DNA from 4 places in the Erwinia sp. LJJL01 genome. Region 1 is predicted to be linked to each of the others. Evidence: predicted binding sites of a transcription regulator. Region 1 holds the regulator's gene; each other region holds the start of a gene.
What was found. Region 1 encodes PurR, which represses purine synthesis genes. Its sites were predicted from a motif close to CANGCAAACGTTTGCNTG; they were not measured.

Region 1 (5,077 bases):
CCCCCAGCAGCGGCGCCAGCGCGGGCGAAAGAGCAACCAGCGGCATGATAGTGGCAAAAACGCGATTGGCACGCGCTCCACTGTAGCGGTCTACCACCAGTGCCTGCCAGCTTACCGCCGCAGCACAGACGCCAACGGCCTGAACAAAGCGCATCGCCAGCAGCCATGGGGCAGAGTTCACCCACAGCATTGCCGCGCAGCCAATGGCAAACAGGCTCAGGCCCATCAGCAGCACGGGTTTACGGCCGATGCGATCGGAGAGTGGCCCCCAGATAAGCTGTGCGCAGGCGAAACCGGCGAGAAATATACTCAAGCTGGCGCTGATGGCACCCGCTTCACTGCCCAGGTCTTGCTGCATCACGCCAAATGCGGGCAGGTACATATCGGTAGCAAGGAAACCCAGCATGCTGAGCAGTGCCAGGTAAATCATAAAGCCTTTGGATCGCATTGTTTTAACTCTTATCAGACAAATTTTCACCGACGCAGTGTAATAGAGTGCCGACTGGCTTGTGAAACGCTAATATTCGTCAGGCGCATTGAAAAAAATTGAAGGCAAAGCTATGTGGTCTGAACATTCTCTGGAAGTTATTGATGCGGTTGCCAGAACCGGCAGTTTTACCGCTGCTGCGGCAGAACTGCATCGCGTGCCCTCTGCCGTCAGCTATACCGTACGTCAGATGGAGGAGTGGCTAGCCGTTAGCCTGTTTGAGCGGCGGCACCGCGACGTGGTGCTGACCGAAGCCGGGCGCGTATTCAGCGAAGAGGGCAGAGTTGTCATCAAAAAAATGCTCGCCACCCGTCGGCGCTGTCAACAGGTGGCTAACGGCTGGCGTGGGCAGATTAATATCGCGGTCGATCGTATTGTCCGTCCGGCGCGTACCCGGCAGCTGGTGGTGGATTTTTACCGCCACTTCCCGGATATGGAGCTGCATATTACGCCAGAGGTTTTCAACGGCGTTTGGGATGCGCTGGCGGACGGGCGCGTCGACGTGGCGATTGGCGCAACGCAGGCTATTCCTGTCGGCGGGCGTTTTGCTTTTCGCGATATGGGAAGTTTGAACTGGCGCTGTGTCGTGCTGGCCGGGCATCCGCTGCTTGGCCACAGCAGCCCGTTGAATGAAGAGTTGATACGCGAGTGGCCATCGCTGGTGCTGGAGGATACCTCCAGAGCCTTGCCAAAGCGCACTACCTGGACGCTGAATAACCAGCGGCGGCTGGTGGTGCCGGACTGGGATAGCGCGTTTGACTGCCTGCGCGCCGGATTATGCGTGGGTATGGTACCAGGGCACTTTGCTCAGCCGTGGCTGGAGCAGGGGGTGTTGTGCGAGCTGCCGCTTGCCGCCCCTTTTCCCGATAGCCCGTGCTGCCTGAGTTGGTCAGAGCAGAGCGTCTCCCCGGCGTTAAGCTGGCTGCTGGAACATCTGGGCAGTACCGAAACGCTTAACGCCGAGTGGCTAAGTGAAACCGTACCAGGGTGACGTTGCGCAACATCACCCTGAGGATTAACGACGGTAATCGCGGAATGGGCCATCGGCCACTGAACGGCGCTCAATCAGCGAAGGGTGCACCTCAATGGTCTGAGGCTCTTCACGCTTGCTGGTAATTCTGTCGAGCAGCATATCAAAGGCAGTTTCACCCAGACGCTCTTTTGGCTGGTGGACGGTGGTGAGCGCCGGCGTGAAGTAGCGCGCGTTGCGCACGTTGTCATAACCGATCACCGAAATATCCTGTGGCACACGCAGGCCCATCTCATCAGCGGCACAGATAGCCCCCATTGCCATGATATCGCCACCGCAGAAGATCGCCGTCGGGCGCTGCTTCTGTGACAAAATCTGCTGCATGGCGCGGTAGCCGGATTCCGGTTCGAAGTCACCCTGCACCAGCCACTCATCGCGCAGGCTGATGCCGGCTTCGTTAAGAGCCTTGATAAAGCCAGCATGGCGGCCGCCGCCGGTGTTGCGCTCCAGCTGCCCCGGGATCGCGCCAATATCACGATGCCCACGTTCAATCAGATAGCGCCCGGCAAGGTAGCCACCTTCGAAAGCGTTATCCAGTACGGTATCAGTGAAGTCGCCGCGCGATTCACCCCAGTCCATTACCACCATGGGGATATTACGATTGTCTTCCAGCATGGAAATCAGCTCATCGGGGTATTCTGAGCACATCACCAGCAGGCCATCAACGCGCTTTTGCGCCATCATCGACAGATAAGCCTGCTGCTTCTGGATGTCGTTGTGCGCATTGCCGAGGATCAGCGTATAACCTTTAGCAAAGCAACGGTTTTCAATGGCTTCGATAATCTCGGCAAAATAGGGGGCTTCGCTGGACGTTGCCAGCAGGCCAATAGTTTTGGTGTGGTTAACCTTCAGACTACGTGCAACGGCGCTGGGAGAATAGTGCAATTCTTTGATTGCCGTCCATACCGCTTCACGCGTCTCTTCAGCTACAAAGCGCGTTTTATTGATTACATGGGAAACGGTGGTGGTGGAAACACCGGCGCGCTTTGCCACATCCTTAATTGTTGCCATTAAACTCGTACTCCTGGCGTTATCGTAACACTCTGATAACTAATTGGTTAAACGTTTGCCTAAACACCGCCATTTCTGGCCGCCCAGAATAATGATGGATGCTGTCTCAAAGGGTCAGGATGGGGTTAAATCGTCCGTAGAGTGACATGCGGTGCTGAGTAAAATCACTTCCGTGCTTGTTGCGCAACGGAAAAGAGGAATTCTAGCAAGGCTGCGCAAAGAAAACGAGATTTTTACGGGCTACTGTGGGAAAATCTATTGGCTTACTTTAAACAGGGTTATTAAGGGGGGGGAAATGAATACCGATATGAAAATGACACTGCTGACGGTTGTGGGTTCACTGCTGATGATTATTGCGTTTAGCATCACGGCAGTAATGCACTAAGTTTCACCGGGAGGAGGTCGCTCCTCCCGTTCTCTTTAGCGTTTAACGAATGGTTTTCGGTGTCATCATGCGCCGGGCACCAATGTAGTGCTCCTGCCAGTAGTCTTCCGTCAGCGCGCTCACCTGGATATCTTTGCCGGTGCGTGGTGACTGGATAAATTTCCCACCGCCCAGATAGACGCCCACATGGTCGGCAGTGCCGCGACCATTAATGCGGAAAAATACCAAATCGCCTTTTTCCAACTCATCGCGTTTGATCGAGGCCGCGTCACGCAGGTGATACATTTCATTCGCGGTACGTGGGATCTTAAACTTCACTAAATCTTTATAGGCATACCAAACCAGCCCACTGCAGTCGAAGCCGGTTTTTGGCGAGGTTCCGCCCCACTGGTAGGGTTTCCCTAGCTGACCCATCAGTTTATTCATCGCTGTCTCACGAGCTTTCTGATAGCGCGCGCGGTGAGCTTTACTCAGCTTGAGCGGCGCATCGGTACTCTCTGCTACGCGCGATTCGAGTTTTTTATCTGCACGCTGGCGACCGTAGCGTTTTTTACCTTCGTTCTTAGCCAGCTTTTTAGCCGTGGTTTTGGTTTTTGCGACGTTAATCTTTTTTACCGGCTCAGCAGCGGGTTTCTTTTTCAGCTTAAGTTTTTGCGCAACGGTTGTACGCGTGGTTTTGGCTGGTTGTTTGCTCTTTTTGCTGAGGGGTTCTTTGACTTTTTTGGTTGAGGCGGCTTTAACCGGGCGGCGTTTACGCCGGTCATCCTTACTGGCAGCGCTGCTATCAACTTTATGTTGATTTGCATTAATAGGAGCATGTGGCGATGCGTGCGCCAGGTTCAAAAATAGCTGAGCAAAGGCCAGCAGAATGAGTGTGATGAGTGAACGCATTGTTCTCATTAACAGTTTGTGCGCTGCAAAACACTGCAACACAGCCAGAAAAAGTGATTTCTGCGCTAAAGCAGAAGGTTGGACCGATTCTAATCTAACTTCTTAACAAAAGGTAAGGTCTTTTTTGTTTCAATAATACAGATCAAGTAAACGCTTTGAAATTGAGCACAATCAGGTGGTTAAGTCAGCGGTTACTGCACTTTCGCGCATGACAGAGGGAGAATTGATGATAAGAAAATGTTATTTTGTCACCATCACCTGTTCCACGACAGCGCACAGGCTGACGCTGTTGCTGAAAATGTCATTTTCATCGCCTGGACAGAATCGCTACAATAACTAAACACGAAGTATCGTATTGAGGAAGGCATTTATGAGTACTGTTGAAAAAATTCAGCGCCAGATTGCAGAAAACCCGATCCTGCTGTATATGAAAGGCTCCCCGAAACTGCCAAGCTGCGGCTTCTCCGCGCAGGCTGTTCAGGCGCTTTCAGCCTGCGGCGAGCGTTTCGCCTATGTTGATATTCTGCTGAACCCGGACATCCGTGCTGAAATGCCGAAGTATGCCAACTGGCCGACCTTCCCACAGCTGTGGGTTGACGGTGAGCTGGTCGGCGGCTGCGATATCATCATTGAAATGTACCAGCGCGGCGAACTGCAGAGTCTGATTAAAGAAACTGCGGCAAAGTATCCGAGCGAAGCGTCTGAATAAGCGTTAAAGCTTGAGAGTGCACCCAAAATAAAAACCGGAGCCAAATGGCTCCGGTTTTTTTTTATCTTTCAATCAGCGCGTTTAAGCCTGCTGTTGATCATCGGCGCTGGCGGGCAACGGCCAGCCGCCCAGACGTTTCCAGCGATTAACCAGTTCACAGAACAGATCCGCGGTCTGCAGCGTGTCATACAGTGCGGAGTGTGCCTGGGTATTATCAAAAGCGATGCCGGCAGTGGTGCAGGCTTTAGCCAGAACGGTTTGCCCCAGCACCAGACCACTCAATGCCGCCGTATCAAAGGTGACAAACGGATGGAAAGGGTTGCGCTTCAGGCTGGCGCGCTCGGCGGCGGCGTTCATAAAGTTCAGGTCGAAAGTTGCGTTGTGTGCCACCATGATCGCCCGGTTACAGCCCTGATCCTTCACGCCTTTACGCACCAGTTTGAAAATCGCATGCAGCGCTTCGTACTCGCTCACTGCGCCGCGCAAAGGGTTGTTCGGGTCGATGCCGTTGAACGCCAGCGCTTCGGGTTGCAGAACTGAGCCGACAAAGGGTTCGACATGGAA
Region 2 (5,077 bases), 1.1 Mb from region 1:
TAACCAGGACGATAAGGGCCGCTTCCGGGTGAAGCAGCACTTGCAGTCACCGTGGAATATTCTGGTCGGTGGGCAATATGAAATAACCCGTAACTTTAATATTACCGCTGAAGCCGGGTTCGAGAAGCGTAACAGCGTGATGCTGGGCGGCGAGTTCCGCTTCTGAGTATGCGGCTAAACTCTTCGCTGTTATTTGGCCTGCTCTGTATTTCCCCTGTTACGCAGGCCACTTTTTTGCCCGGCAGGGTGACCCTCGATCGTTACCTGGCAAAACTGGGGTCAGACCAGCAGGTGAATACCGCGCAGGGCATTGACTGGGGCATCGTCCCCGGTCCGTTTTATACCCCGGAACTGGGCATCGGTATTGGCGTTGCGGCTGTCGGGTTGTACCGGCCCGATCGGCAGCAGGAAAACACACCGCTCTCGTCGCTGGCTCTGACAGGCTTTGTCAGTTCGACCGGGGCTTTCGGCTTCGGGTACGAGAATGACACCTTTTTTCACCATGACCAGTGGCGGTTTTATATCGAGGGTGACCTCAGCCATCGCCCGCTCTACTACTGGGGGCGGGGCTATCGTGAAGGGCGCCATCGCCACGACAGGCAAAAATATGACTCCAGCCGTTTTAACGCCACGCCACAGCTGCTTTATCGGCTGCGCGCCAACACCTATGCCGGGCTTGGCTGGGCGGTTTCATGGGAGCGTGCTTCCGCGTTGCAGGATAAGCCATCGGGCGGCTTTTCGCGCCATCCCGTCGCGCTGGATCAGCTAAACTCCGGCTTCAGCCTGCTGTTCAGCTATGACACGCGCGATTTTATCGCTAATCCGTCGCAGGGGCAGGTGTTGAGCATCCATTACACTGATTACCTCCCTTCGCTGGGCAGCGATAACCGCCTTAAGGTCTGGGATCTGCAGTATGACCGTTACCACCCGCTTAATGACTCCACGCTGCTGGCCTGGGAGCTGTATAGCCGCCTCGCGACCGGGCAGGTGCCGTGGACCATGCTGGGTTCGCTGGGCGACAGTCGCCACCTGCGCGGCTATTATCAGGGGCGCTTTCGCGCGCGAAATATTGTGACTACCCAGCTCGAACTGCGGAAAAAACTGAGCTGGCGCCATGGCGTGGTGGGCTGGGTCGGCGCGGGCAGCATGTCTCAGCGCCCGAGTGAAGTGCTGGATGGCCACTGGCTCCCTTCGATTGGGGTTGGCTACCGCTTCGAGTTTAAAAAACGGATGAATGTGCGGCTTGATTACGGTGTCGGTCAGCGCAGCTCCGGTTTCTATTTCCAGGTTGGTGAAGCATTTTGATCGCGCGTCTCTTACTCGCGTTCAGCCTGTTGCTGGCAGGCTGCCAGGCTCCACCTCTGGAGAACCGGCCGTTTAACGCGGTGAATTTACAGGGCCCGGCCACAGTCGCCAGCCAGGTCTGGCCGGTGATAGCCAGGCTGCCCGCACCGCAGGGCCTGCGCCCCTGCTGCGCCTTCGGTTATAACGTGCGGGCAAAAGTGCTGGGTATTCCCGTTCCAGGATTCAAAATCGGCAACGTCATCGCCCCGGACGATAGCGGTCAGCATCACTATAATGACCACTTACTGAGTATCCTCAGCACGCTGAGCGGTCTGAATCGCGAACATGACGGCATCATCTATACGCTGCGCGGCGGTTTTATCGATCTCGCCCACGTGCGCGATACCGCCGATAATACCCTGTGGCTATTCAGCCAGATCTGGCCGCGCCTCGGCCAGGCTTTCACCGTCAGGCTTGATGATGAGCTGGGGCAGCGCACGATCCGCCTGTGGCCGTTTACCCCGCCCGCGACTGCGCTTGCGCGCTACCATCTGGCCGTGATGATGGCCGCTCAGCTGGCTTATCAGCTGGCGGTGTGGCATGAGGTGGCGCAGTGGTACGGTTTTGAGTCGGTACCTGGCTACCCTGAAGCCGTGTCGGCATTTTCACCGGAAGACCTCTATTCCAACCTGCTTGGCGCGCGCCTTGCCAGCGACCTGTTGAACCATGGCGGCGCCAGCACGCTCAGGCAGTATCAGCGTACAATGGCGCAGGCAATCCCGCAGGCGCTGGCGCAGCTTGAGGCAGTCAGCCCGCAGCAGACCCGTTTTCACTTCGATATGCTCGACGGCAAGTGGTGGAATAGCCGCTGCCGCCTGCCGGATAAATTCCTGGTACGCCGGCGCAACTATCTTACTGGCGCCCTGCGCTACCCTACCCGCCCGGCCGAGCGCGTGCCGATGCTGTGGCTGACGCTACCCGACAGCTTTCATGGCCAACCGCTCAGCGCTTTCGCCCGGCTGGAGATCTGGCCCGGTAACAATATGAAACAGCTGGCCGCGCCCAAAAGCCCCAGGATTTTCTATCGCTTTGCCGATTTTGCCACGCTGGCGCAGCAGGCAAAAGAGGTCGACCGCCGCCGGCTGCTGCGTATCGGCCAGCGCTGTAAATGAGTATTTTATCGCCATTATCGCGTTGTTTTTCATAAGATAAAGTTATGTCTTAGCGTTCATTTTTTGCCCTCGCCGTTAGCCCCTGGATCGCTGCTTGCTGCTTTCCGCTGCCGATCTCACCAGGCAACCGATTACGCTGGCGAGAAAGCAGGCAAAAGCCCTTTTGCCAGAAAGTTCCCCTCCACACGCCAATAAACGTGATACACATCACACTTTAACTGAATTGAAATGAAACAGAATTTGACAAGTGTGAGCGATCTCTATTTCCTTATAGCCTGTTCGCGGCACACTGCCGCTGCATTCAAGGCGGGTGTTTTCGTCGCATCAATAATCACCCATCGTCGCCCGTAGAAACCGTAACCCGATCGTCGTGCTGGCTGCCGCGCAGGGTCACAGAGCATGTGGTAATAATAATGAAATATAAAATTATGATGGCTGGTGCGCTGGCCGCGCTCTCTTATACCAACGTTTCTTTTGCACAAGATAGCAACCCGGAATATGTTTCTGACTGGTGGCACCAGAGCGTAAACGTGGTGGGCAGCTATCACACCCGCTTCGGGCCGCAGCTGAATAATGACCTGTATCTGGAATATGAAGCCTTCGCCCACAAAGACTGGTTCGATTTCTACGGCTATATCGACGTACCTAAATTCTTCGGCGTGGGTAACGGCAATGACGTTGGCGCATGGGACGATGGCTCACCGTTCTTTATGGAGATCGAACCGCGCTTCTCGATCGACAAACTGACCGGCACCAGCCTGGCATTCGGTCCGTTTAAAGAGTGGTACTTCGCGAATAACTATATCTACGATATGGGTGACAATAAGGCCAACCGCCAGAATACCTGGTATATGGGCCTGGGCACCGATATCGACACCCATTCTGATATCGGCCTGTCGCTGAACGTGTATGCGAAATATCAGTGGGAAAACTACACTGCTGCCAACGAAGACAGCTGGGACGGTTACCGCTTCAAGGTGAAATACTTTGTGCCGCTGACCCAGGTTTGGGGCGGCAACCTGAGCTATATCGGCTTTACCAACTTTGACTGGGGTTCTGACCTCGGTGATACCGCAGGCCGCAGCAGCAACTCGATTGCTTCCAGCCATATTCTCTCGCTGGGCTATGACCACTGGCACTACTCGTTCGTGGCGCGTTACTTCCACAACGGCGGCCAGTGGGAAGATGGCACCGAGCTGAACTTCGGCAAGGGCAACTTTAACGTGAAGTCGAACGGCTTCGGTTATTACGTGGTGGTGGGTTACAACTTCTGATAACCCGCTGCGGGCCGATCGAAACAAAAGATCGGCCCCTACGTACTGCCTGGATCGCGGGCCGATCGAAACAAAAGATCGGCCCCTACGTACTGCCTGGATCGCGGGCCGATCGAAACAAAAGATCGGCCCCTACGTATTGCCTGGATTGCGGGCCGATCGAAAAAGAGGATCGGCCCCTACAAACGATGATTCAACGCGCCTGAAGGCGCGTTTTTTTTGTGCCCGCTAAAACGCTATACTCGGGCCGGCAATATTGCCTCTGCAAAAAGGAATTTTTATGTCTGCGAAGTCCGTCGACCACAGCGTTAAGCTGCGCCCGCTGGAGCGTGAAGATCTGCGTTTTGTCCATCAGTTAGACAACAACGCCAGCGTGATGCGCTACTGGTTTGAGGAGCCGTATGAGGCCTTTGTTGAGCTGTCTGACCTTTACGACAAGCATATTCATGACCAGAGTGAACGGCGTTTTGTGGTGGAACATGACGGCAGCAATGCCGGGCTGGTAGAACTGGTGGAGATCAACCATATCCACCGTCGCGCCGAGTTTCAGATCATTATTGCCCCGAGTCATCAGGGTAAAGGATTGGCAACAAAGGCGGCCAGACTGGCGATGGATTACGGTTTTTCGGTGCTGAACCTCTATAAACTTTACCTGATCGTCGATAAAGAGAACGCCAAGGCCATTCATATTTATCGCAAGCTGGGTTTTGAGATTGAAGGGGAGCTGATCCACGAATTCTTTATCAACGGCGAGTACCGCAATACCATTCGCATGTGTATTTTCCAGCATCAGTATCTGGAACGCTTCCGGCCACCGCACGCCATGGTCAATCCAACGGCGCAGTAAACCATCAGGCCGGATCGCTCCGGCCTGAATCGTTTATCCGCTTAGCCGCGCGCGCCCACCGGGTTCATGATGGTTTGCAGGATTTCCGGCTCAATTTTATACATTCCCCCGTAGAACGGGTCCACCACCAGCCAGCCGGGGAAGCCAAGCAGGGGAATATTGCCGAGCAGATACCACAGATTCGGGCTCTCTTTCAGCGGCAGGGTTTGCGGCACGTAGCCAGGCCGTTCCAGCATCACCCGGTATTTTTTCTTGCCGAAGTAGCTGCCGTTCGACTTAAGAAGGCTGACGGTTTTTGGCGTATAGCCTTCAGCCACCGCGATGCCCGTCTCATCCTGCACCACAAACTTCACCCCCGGGGGCTGAGTTTGCAGGGTCACATCCTGACGCTCACTGCCGACAATCGTCGCGCATCCACTTAACATCCACGCTGCTGCCAGCGCTGCTATCAGCCGTTTCATGGTTAACCTGCTTTTATCCCAACATGACAGTAGTCTAAG
Region 3 (5,077 bases), 1.7 Mb from region 1:
GATTGACGCCCTGCGTGAGCGCTTCCCGAAGATTGTTGGCCCGCGCAAGGACGATATCTGCTACGCCACCACCAACCGTCAGGAAGCGGTGCGCACGCTGGCACGCGATGCGGACGTGGTGCTGGTGGTGGGGTCGAAGAACTCTTCAAACTCTAACCGCCTGGCGGAGCTGGCACAGCGTGCTGGTAAGCTGGCGCGCCTGATCGACTCGGCTGATGATATTCAGGAAGAGTGGGTGCGCGGCGTCGGCTGTGTTGGCGTGACTGCCGGTGCCTCCGCGCCGGATATTCTGGTGCAGCAGGTGATCCAGCGTCTCAATGAGCTGGGCGGCGTCGATGCTGTCGAGCTGATTGGCCGTGAAGAGAATATCGTGTTTGAAGTGCCGAAAGAGCTGCGCGTTGACGTCCGTCAGGTCGACTAACCGCTAACGGGCGGACCGAAAAAGAGGGTCCGCCCCTACATTGATCGCGATTCTTCCGTAGGGGGCGACCTTGTTTTCCGGTCGCCCCGTGCCGATGATTTCCACCGGCCATGATGAAGACCTTGTTTTCTGGTCGCCCCCGTGCTGCTCATTTAATATCATAGGTTCCGCCATTGGGGTCATGCCACTGGTTGTGATCGTAGAAGAGGTTTACTGAGCGTTCATCGTTGAGAACCAGCAGCGCAATACCACTGGAAAATAACATCCATTTCCCTGGCAGTTGATCGCCATACTTAACATCCCCCTGGGCATAACATGAAGAGTAGCGAGTATCGTCAGCGAAATGGCTTTCAACGGGGTAGGCATGGTTAAAGAAGTTGATCACCTGTTCTTTTGTCGGCCTGAATTTTTTACAGGCTCTGATTTCATAAGGATTTGTTACCTCCTTTAGCGTTTGCCCGATGCTGACAATGTTCACGGACGAAACCGATTGGGCCTCGCTGAAGCCAGTGAGAAACAATAAACTCAGAAGTATGTAGCTTTTAAAATCACAGTTCTTCATTCCCATTTCACTGTGCTCGCTTCCGTTTTGTTTTTTCTGGCTATTTCAGGATGCCTGAAAATTTCGCTGGTATTAATCTTAAGTGTGTCTTTTAATTCGGCAATTAACCATTTTAGTGATTCAGACTGTGGCTGATTTACCGTCACATAAATTTTCCCATCAGGATAGTTTTTCAAATCATCGGTCGGGTAAGTCTCTCCGACAATCTCTATACCAATAGAATCCGTATTTGCTGGAAAACGGTCAGGCCACTCTTTCTTCCTTTCACGATCTGATATTGCCTTTACTTGCCAGGCATTCTCTAACTGAATAGCTTTTTTGAGTTCGGCAGGGGCACCTTTGTGGGTGATCAGGCAGCGTGAGCGCATCCTCCCCACGTGATAAGTCACCCTGAACAGCGACGCGGTTTGATAGATGGTGCCGTCTTTATCAATGATAACGTATATTCATATCTGACCCGCGAGAACGACAGGCTGATGTTTTCGGGTGGCATATCCAGCCTGTAAGTAAAAATTCAGTTTTACTGATAATCCTCACGCGCTGGCGTAAAATTCTTATTATGTGGTTTTAGTTGTGGCGCAGGGGTTAACCCGTGGTTAATCTGGGTGCGCTTTGCATGCATAGACATCTGTCAGGAATGAATAATTATGAGTAATGCAGAAATCCGTATCGCCATTGTGGGAGCCGCAGGGCGTATGGGGCGTCAGCTGATTCAGGCAACTGAACAGGCTGAGGGGGCGCGTCTGGGCGCAGCCATTGTCCGTGCTGGCTCATCGCTGGTTGGCGCCGATGCCGGTGAACTGGCGGGCTGTGGCGCACTGGGTATCAAGGTCAGCGACAATCTGGATGCCGTGGTTAATGACTTCGACGTACTGATCGACTTCACCCGCCCGGAAGGCACGCTGCACTATATGGCATTTTGCCGTCAGCATAAGAAAGCGATGGTGATTGGCACCACCGGTTTTGATGAGGCAGGCAAAGCGGCGATCAAAGCCGCAGCGCAAGAGATTGGTATCGTATTTGCGGCTAATTTCAGCGTTGGCGTCAATCTGGTGCTGAAGCTGTTGGAGAAGGCGGCAAAAGTGATGGGTGACTATGCGGATATCGAAATTATCGAAGCGCACCACCGTCATAAGGTTGATGCACCATCAGGGACGGCGCTGGCAATGGGGGAAGCCATTGCTGATGCGATGAACTGGAACCTGAACGAGCATGCGGTCTATGCGCGTGAAGGTCACACCGGTGAGCGTGAAGCGCAGACTATCGGTTTCGCCACCGTGCGCGCCGGGGATATCGTCGGCGAGCACACCGCGATGTTTGCTGATGTTGGCGAGCGAGTAGAGATTACCCACAAGGCTTCAAGCCGCATGACCTTCGCTAATGGCGCAGTTCGTGCAGCTGTCTGGTTAAAGGCACATAAAAGTGGTCTTCATGACATGAGAAGCGTGCTTAACCTGGATGATTTATAAGTGTTGTGCACCATCGTGATGTGGTTATTTCAATCATAACGTTTTGATTGGATGGGCAATAATTTTATTGCCCTTTTTATTTTTAAGGAAAATAGCTGTTTGTCATTAATATTTAATCATTGCTGCTATAAAGTTATATTACCCTTCTTTTTTACTCACTCATGACGCTAATTTTGACCATTTGGTCCACTTTTTTACTCTGTCACACCAGAAATAATGCAGAAGCTGGCAGGCAACCGTTTTTATTGCCAGGATATGTGCTGTTTTCAGGGTAAATCATCCGACTTTCCACTCAGTGAGTTAAAAAACGCAGAAAAAGTGGCGCGCAGGGTAGACTTTCGCCAGGGCTATCATTAGAATGCGCCCAATTTGCCAAAAACTGGGCAGTCAGGCAGTTTTTGCATTGATTTTGGGGTCATACCTGAATTAATATGCAGATATTGTGACTGTTTATTCCCTGGAGGATGTTTTGATTAAGTCAGCGCTCTTGGTTCTGGAAGACGGAACCCAATTCCACGGTCGGGCCATCGGGGCAACCGGATCGGCAGTGGGAGAAGTTGTTTTCAACACTTCAATGACCGGTTATCAAGAAATCCTCACTGATCCTTCCTATTCCCGCCAGATCGTCACTCTCACTTATCCCCATATCGGCAATGTCGGCACTAACGCCGCTGACGCAGAATCCACTCAGGTACACGCTCAGGGATTAGTTATCCGCGACCTGCCGTTGATTGCCAGCAACTACCGCAATGAAGAAGGCCTGTCTGACTATCTGACGCGCAACAACATTGTCGCGATTGCCGATATCGATACGCGTAAGCTGACCCGTCTGCTGCGTGAGAAAGGGGCGCAGAACGGCTGCATCATCGCCGGAGACGCACTGGACGCCGCCGAAGCCCTGGCAAAAGCCAAAGCTTTCCCGGGCCTGAAGGGGATGGATCTGGCGAAAGAAGTGACTGTGGCACAGCCTTACAGCTGGCAGCAGGGCAGCTGGACGCTGGAAGGCGAACTGCCGGCCGAGAAAGCCGCTGCTGACCTGCCATTCCACGTGGTGGCCTACGACTACGGCGTGAAGCGCAACATTTTGCGTATGCTGGTTGATCGCGGCTGCCGCCTGACGGTGGTGCCGGCGCAGACCCCGGCAGAAGAGGTGCTGAAGCTCAACCCGGACGGGGTGTTCCTCTCCAACGGTCCTGGCGATCCGGAGCCTTGCGACTACGCCATTACCGCGATTAAACGCCTGCTGGAAACCGAGATCCCGATCTTCGGCATATGCCTCGGCCATCAGCTGCTGGCGCTGGCAAGCGGTGCGAAAACCGTGAAGATGAAGCTTGGCCACCACGGCGGTAACCACCCGGTGAAAGATCACGACAATAACACCGTGATGATCACCGCACAGAACCACGGCTTCGCCGTTGATGACAGCAACCTGCCGGCCAACCTGCGCGTGACGCACACCTCGCTGTTTGACCACACGGTGCAGGGCATCCACCGCACCGATAAAGCGGCGTTCAGCTTCCAGGGTCACCCGGAAGCCAGCCCGGGGCCGCACGATGCCGCACCGTTGTTCGATCACTTTATCGAACTGATTAAAGCCTCTAAATAAGATCAGGAGAGAAAGACAATGCCAAAACGTACAGACATACAAAGCATCCTGATCCTTGGCGCTGGCCCGATCGTAATCGGCCAGGCCTGTGAATTCGACTACTCCGGTGCGCAGGCGTGTAAAGCGCTGCGTGAAGAGGGTTACCGCGTTATCCTGGTGAACTCTAACCCGGCTACCATTATGACCGACCCGGATATGGCCGATGCCACCTACATCGAGCCGATTAACTGGGAAGTGGTACGCAAAATCATTGAGAAAGAGCGTCCGGATGCGGTGCTGCCCACCATGGGCGGCCAGACCGCGCTGAACTGTGCGCTGGAGTTAGAGCGCCAGGGCGTGCTGGAAGAGTTCGGCGTGACCATGATCGGCGCCACCGCGGACGCGATTGATAAAGCTGAAGACCGTCGTCGTTTCGACGTGGCGATGAAGAAAATTGGCCTCGACACCGCGCGTTCCGGTATTGCGCACACCATGGAAGAAGCGCTGGCGGTTGCCGCTGACGTCGGCTTCCCGTGCATCATCCGTCCTTCCTTTACCATGGGCGGAACCGGTGGCGGTATCGCATACAACCGTGAAGAGTTCGAAGAGATTTGCGAGCGCGGCCTCGATCTGTCGCCGACCAATGAGCTGCTGATTGACGAGTCGCTGATTGGCTGGAAAGAGTACGAGATGGAAGTGGTGCGTGATAAAAACGACAACTGCATCATCGTCTGTTCAATTGAAAACTTTGATGCCATGGGCATCCACACCGGTGACTCGATTACCGTTGCGCCAGCGCAGACGCTGACCGACAAAGAGTACCAGATCATGCGTAACGCCTCGCTGGCGGTACTGCGTGAAATCGGCGTGGAAACCGGCGGATCAAACGTGCAGTTCTCGGTGAACCCGGAGAATGGCCGTTTGATCGTCATTGAGATGAACCCACGCGTGTCGCGCTCCTCCGCGCTGGCCTCGAAAGCGACCGGCTTCCCGATTGCTAAAATCGCCGCCAAGCTGGCAGTGGGCTTCACCCTCGATGA
Region 4 (5,077 bases), 2.1 Mb from region 1:
GCGGCTGAACAGGCGCAGCGATTTACCGTACAGCCAGCAGATGGCAATACCCGCCAGCAGGCCGCCGATCGCCACTTTCAGGAACTCTATCGAGGCGCCGGAAACGGTAAACACCATGGTGCCCATCGCCACCGCAACGGCAAATTTCAGCGACACCAGGCCAGACGCATCGTTCATCAGCGCCTCGCCCTGCAAAATCGCCATGATCTTTTTCGGGATGCGCCCCTCGCCGACGATACCGGAGAGCGCCACGGCATCGGTGGGTGACAGCACCGCCGCCAGCGCAAAGGCGGCCAGCAGCGGAATGCCCGGCACCAGCCAGTAAATCAGATAGCCGATACCGACCACGGTAATCAGTACCAGCACCAGCGCCAGGCCGAGGATCTCGCGCCCGTGGTGCAGAAACTCACTGGTTGGGGTTTTCCAGCCATCGGCAAACAGCAGCGGCGGGATAAACAGGACTAAAAACAGCTCCGGGTCAAAGTCGACATGCAGACCAAAGGTCGGCCACGCCAGCAGCGCGCCCATGGCGATCTGCACCAGCGGCAGGGGAATTTGAAACGGAATGATGCGTGCAGCAACGCCGGACAGCGAAACAACCAGCGTCAAAATGAGGATGGTGAAGAAGATTTCCATGCTTTCCTTTCTTTATACGTCTTCCGGTGGGTAAAAAACAACCACGAACATGATGATGATCATGTCCTGAATGATAGTAAAACAAATTAAGAAAATGTTTAGAAACAGGATGTGCGTATAGAGGAGAAATTCAGTGACATCTGAAGGTGGGGCCGACGAATTCGGCCCCGAAACAGGATTAAATCGCCCAACCGCCGGCATAGAAAGCGACCAGGGCCACGGCAATGATCACCGTGCCCGCATTCAGCTTGCGCCACTCGCCGGCAAAGATACGGCCGATGACCAGGGCGCCGAAACCGAGCATGATGCCGGTGACGATATTACAGGTCAGCACGATAAATACCGCAGCCAGCAGGCCGGACATCGCATCCACGAAGTCGCTGAAATCAATTTTCGACACGTTGCTCAGCATCAGCAGGCCAACGTACATCAGCGCAGGCGCCGTGGCATAGCCAGGGACCAGATAGGCCAGCGGCGACAGGAACAGGATCATCAGGAACAGCACGCCAACCACAATCGCCGTCAGACCGGTTTTACCGCCCGCCGCCGTGCCCGCTGCCGATTCGATATACACGGCCGCAGGTGCGGCGCCGACCAGACCGGAGAAGATGCTGCTCAGTGAGTCGGTGGTCAGTGCCTTGCCGCCGTTAATAATCTGGTTATCTTTGTCCAGCAGATTTGCCTGGCCAGCCACCGCGCGGATGGTACCGGTGGCGTCAAACACCGCCGTCATCACCAGCGCCAGCACGCTTGGCAGCACCGCCGGTTTCAGCGCGCCAAGAATATCAAGGCTGAACAGCAGCGAGTTACCCTGCGCATCGCTCAGGCTTGGCATCGCGAACAGCCCCTGATAGCTCACCGCCGGGTCGAAGATCAGACCAATCACCGAGATAGCAATAATCGTCAGCAGGATGCCGCCCGGCACCCGCAGTTTTTCCAGGCCGAAAATCACCGCCAGACCAAGCAGCGTCATCACCACCGGGAAGGAGGGGAAGTGACCCAGCGTAACCGGCAGGCCTGGGCCCGGGTTTTTCACCACCAGGCCAACGCCATCCGCCGCAATCAGCAGCAGGAACAGGCCAATACCCACGCCGGTGCCGTGCGCCACGCCCATCGGCAGGTTACGCAAAATCCACGCGCGGATACCGGTGGCGGAAATCAGCGTAAACAGCACCCCCATCAGGAATACCGCACCGAGTGCCACCGGAACGCTGATATGCTGGCCCAGCACCAGGCTGAAGGCGGTAAATGCCGTCAGTGAGATAGCACAGCCAATCGCCATCGGCAGGTTGGCCCACAGGCCCATCAGCAGCGAGCCGAAACCGGCCACCAGGCAGGTCGCGACGAACACGGCGGTCGGTGGGAAACCGGCTTTGCCCAGCATTGAAGGCACCACGATCACCGAGTAAACCATCGCAAGGAAGGTGGTGAGTCCGGCTAAGACTTCCTGGCGCACGCTACTGCCGCGCGCAGAGATTTTGAACCAGGCGTCTAAAGAGCCGCTGGCCGGTTGAGAAGGAGTCGACATAGTAATCCCCTGAGCTTTCTTATGAGTTATCGCTGCGCAGTACCGCTGTTACCCAGCGGCGTCCAACATTTGCATCCCTGGCACAATATACGCGGTACAAAAAACCTCAGGGCGAGGCGCTGACCGGATAAAGGCAAACGTTTTCTATTCCACGCAAAAAACCGCGTAATTGCAGTGCTTATTTGTGAGCAAACGATTATCCGGTGTTTATTGGTGCATTTTCAACACCTGTTAAGCGGATCTCAGCAAAATATCCCCTAAATAATTCTGGCTGCAGGAAGGCGGCAAACGAGTAAATCCCGATGAGCTTGACTTCCGTAAGTGATTCGGGTGAGCGACAAATCTGCATGGAGCAGATTTGAACGCTGTTCACAGCAGCCCTGAAAGGGCGAGACCCACGGATGGGTCGAGTAATGCGGCCAACGCATCTGCAGCTTGAAGTATGACGGGGATAATAGTAGCGGGGGAGCGTGCCTGCATCGTAATAGCGCTTTCTTATGGCTATGGCACGATGCAGGCTGGGTGAAACCTTTATGCGTCAGGGGGAGAAAAAGATTCAGGAGAGGTTAATTTCGCCACCCTGCTGCAGAGCGCGCTGCCAGGCGGCACGCGCCTGCACTTTTTGCAGCCATGCCTGAATCGCCGGGCTGTCGGCGGCGCCTCCGCGTGCGGTCAGCGCCTGTAGCGGAAAACTCATTTGCACATCGGCAATGCTGAAGCGGCTGCCGGCAAACCACTGATGGCTGGTCAGGTGCTGCTCAATAAACTGGCGGTGAGTCGCGATCTGTGGATTGAGATAGCCTTTCTGTACCCCTTTGCCAAAGGCACTGCCGATCGGGCGCAGCAGCCACGGCACCGGAGCCTGCCCCATGCGGCTGAAGATCAGCTTCATCACCAGCAGCGGCATCAGTGAGCCTTCCGCGTAGTGTAGCCAGTAGCGCGACTGGATCACCTCCTCCTCATCGAAAAGTTTCAGCCGATTTTCTGCGTCATAGTGGGCTTCCAGGTATTCGAGGATCGCGCCGGACTCGGCCACCACGCGATTTCCGTCGGTGATAACCGGGGATTTCCCCAGCGGATGCACTTTTTTCAGCTCGGCGGGGGCCAGCATGCTGGCTTCGCGCTGGTAACGCTTGATCTGGTAGGGCACTTCCAGCTCTTCCAGCAGCCACAGCACACGCTGCGAGCGCGAATTATTCAGATGATGCACGGTGATCATAGCCACTCCTTCAAGCGGTGAACAAACTCTAAGTATAGGAGTTTATGGCCCTTTCACATCCAGCAGGATCGCGCCGGTGCCCTGCTCGCTCAGCCTGTCGCCCGGGTTGCGCAGCGGGCAGTCCTCCATCGACAGGCAGCCACAGCCGATGCAGCCGTCGAGGTCGTCTCTGAGATGGGTCAGCGTCTCGATGCGGCGATCCAGCTCTACACGCCACTGCTGCGACAGCACCGCCCACTCTTTTGGCGACATGCGTTTGCCCGGCGGGTACTGCATCAGACTGTCGCTGATGGTCGCCAGCGGAATACCGATGCGCTGGGCAATCTTGATCACCGCCACGCGCCGCAGCACGTCGCGCGTGTAACGCCGCTGGTTGCCGGGGTTACGATAGCTGCTAATTAATCCTTTGCTTTCATAGAAGTGCAGCGTGGAGACCGCCACGCCGCAGCGCTGCGCCACGTCGCCGGGGGTCAGTTCTCGCTTGTTGGGATTGTTGAGACTTTTTTTCATTTGGCCCTTTACCTCAAGTTAACTTGAGGAATTATACTCAGCAACCATTGAGACCGCGACCGTTTGACGCACAAGACCTGGGAGAAAAAGGAATGCATGACGACATCATCAACACCCTGACCCACTGGATTGATAACAACCTGGATAAGACGTTGTCGATAGATGAAGTGGCGGCAAAATCGGGATATTCGAAATGGCACCTGCAGCGTATGTTCCGCACCGTCACCAGGCAGACGCTGGGCAACTATATTCGCGAACGCCGCCTGACGCTGGCCGCAGAAGCCCTGCGTCAGACCCAGCGCCCGGTGTTTGATATCGCTATGCAGTATGGCTATGACTCGCAGCAGACCTTCTCACGCGTGTTCCGCCGCCAGTTCTCACAGACGCCAACCGCTTATCGCCACGCTATGCGCCGCCAGTCTTTACAGCGCAGCAGCTGGAACGTCGACTGCAGCGACTACTCAAGCAGCGGGCTGCGCAACTGAATCAGCGCGACGCCACTGCGATTGACGGTGGCAGCCCCTGCGCCTCCTGCCCCCAGTACGAGGGCGACAGGTACCAGCCACCGCCCATCTCCTTGATGTGATACATCGCCGCATCGGCCTGCGCCAGCAGCGACTCGGCCGAACGGTGATTTTTAGCCAGCGCCACGCCGATGCTTAGCGCCTGCCTTACCCGCGTACCTTCCGGCAGAGGGATCGGCAGCGCCATCGCATCAAGGATGTTGCGCGCCACCTGAGCCACCTGCTCCTCGCGCTCTACCGTTGGCAGCAGCACGGCAAACTCATCGCCGCCGAGACGCGCCACCAAATTATACGCGGGTAAACTGGCGCGCAGCCGCTGCGCGGTGACGGTCAGCACGTAGTCCCCCGCCGCGTGGCCGAAACGATCGTTGACCTGCTTGAAGCGGTCGCCGTCAATAAACAGCACGCCAACCTGCTTGCGCGCCAGCGCATCCTGCATCAGCGTCGCCAGCTGCTGCTCAAACGCCTTGCGGTTGGGCAGGCCGGTCAGGGAATCGTGCAGCGCCTGGTGGGCCAGCGTGTCATTTTCACGCTTCAGATGGCGCTGCCAGTTATCCAGCTCGTCGAGCAGGCTGTTAAAGTCGCCGCTTAGCTTGTTCAGCTCTGCAATCGACGATGACGGCACGCGCAGGGAAAATGCCCGTCGGCGGCGCACATCGT

Region 2: the regulator PurR is predicted to act here: its motif matches at 2,577-2,594, upstream of ACLI4M_RS04400 (nucleoside-specific channel-forming protein Tsx).
Region 3: the regulator PurR is predicted to act here: its motif matches at 2,682-2,699, upstream of carA (glutamine-hydrolyzing carbamoyl-phosphate synthase small subunit).
Region 4: the regulator PurR is predicted to act here: its motif matches at 2,295-2,312, upstream of ACLI4M_RS11490 (NCS2 family permease).

What each region holds. Positions count from the first base shown of each region.
Region 1 covers NZ_CP178576.1:4,445,344-4,450,420, reverse strand. The annotation lists gene punC (purine nucleoside transporter PunC) at 1-448, opposite strand, end outside; gene punR (DNA-binding transcriptional activator PunR) at 561-1,478, shown strand; gene purR (HTH-type transcriptional repressor PurR) at 1,503-2,528, opposite strand; gene ACLI4M_RS21760 (YnhF family membrane protein) at 2,824-2,913, shown strand; gene ACLI4M_RS21755 (C40 family peptidase) at 2,956-3,804, opposite strand; gene ACLI4M_RS21750 (Grx4 family monothiol glutaredoxin) at 4,175-4,513, shown strand; gene rnt (ribonuclease T) at 4,595-5,077, opposite strand, start outside.
Region 2 covers NZ_CP178576.1:773,330-778,406, forward strand. The annotation lists gene ACLI4M_RS04385 (hypothetical protein) at 1-166, shown strand, start outside; gene ACLI4M_RS04390 (BamA/TamA family outer membrane protein) at 169-1,305, shown strand; gene ACLI4M_RS04395 (DUF4056 domain-containing protein) at 1,302-2,456, shown strand; gene ACLI4M_RS04400 (nucleoside-specific channel-forming protein Tsx) at 2,870-3,730, shown strand; gene speG (spermidine N1-acetyltransferase) at 4,011-4,577, shown strand; gene ACLI4M_RS04410 (hypothetical protein) at 4,619-5,038, opposite strand.
Region 3 covers NZ_CP178576.1:2,732,258-2,737,334, forward strand. The annotation lists gene ispH (4-hydroxy-3-methylbut-2-enyl diphosphate reductase) at 1-421, shown strand, start outside; gene ACLI4M_RS13515 (hypothetical protein) at 570-983, opposite strand; gene ACLI4M_RS13520 (peptidoglycan recognition protein family protein) at 980-1,429, opposite strand; gene dapB (4-hydroxy-tetrahydrodipicolinate reductase) at 1,631-2,452, shown strand; gene carA (glutamine-hydrolyzing carbamoyl-phosphate synthase small subunit) at 2,922-4,058, shown strand; gene carB (carbamoyl-phosphate synthase large subunit) at 4,077-5,077, shown strand, end outside.
Region 4 covers NZ_CP178576.1:2,296,237-2,301,313, reverse strand. The annotation lists gene ACLI4M_RS11495 (Na+/H+ antiporter) at 1-636, opposite strand, end outside; gene ACLI4M_RS11490 (NCS2 family permease) at 815-2,164, opposite strand; gene ACLI4M_RS11485 (glutathione S-transferase family protein) at 2,721-3,383, opposite strand; gene soxR (redox-sensitive transcriptional activator SoxR) at 3,426-3,893, opposite strand; gene soxS (superoxide response transcriptional regulator SoxS) at 3,986-4,378, shown strand; gene ACLI4M_RS11470 (diguanylate cyclase domain-containing protein) at 4,380-5,077, opposite strand, start outside.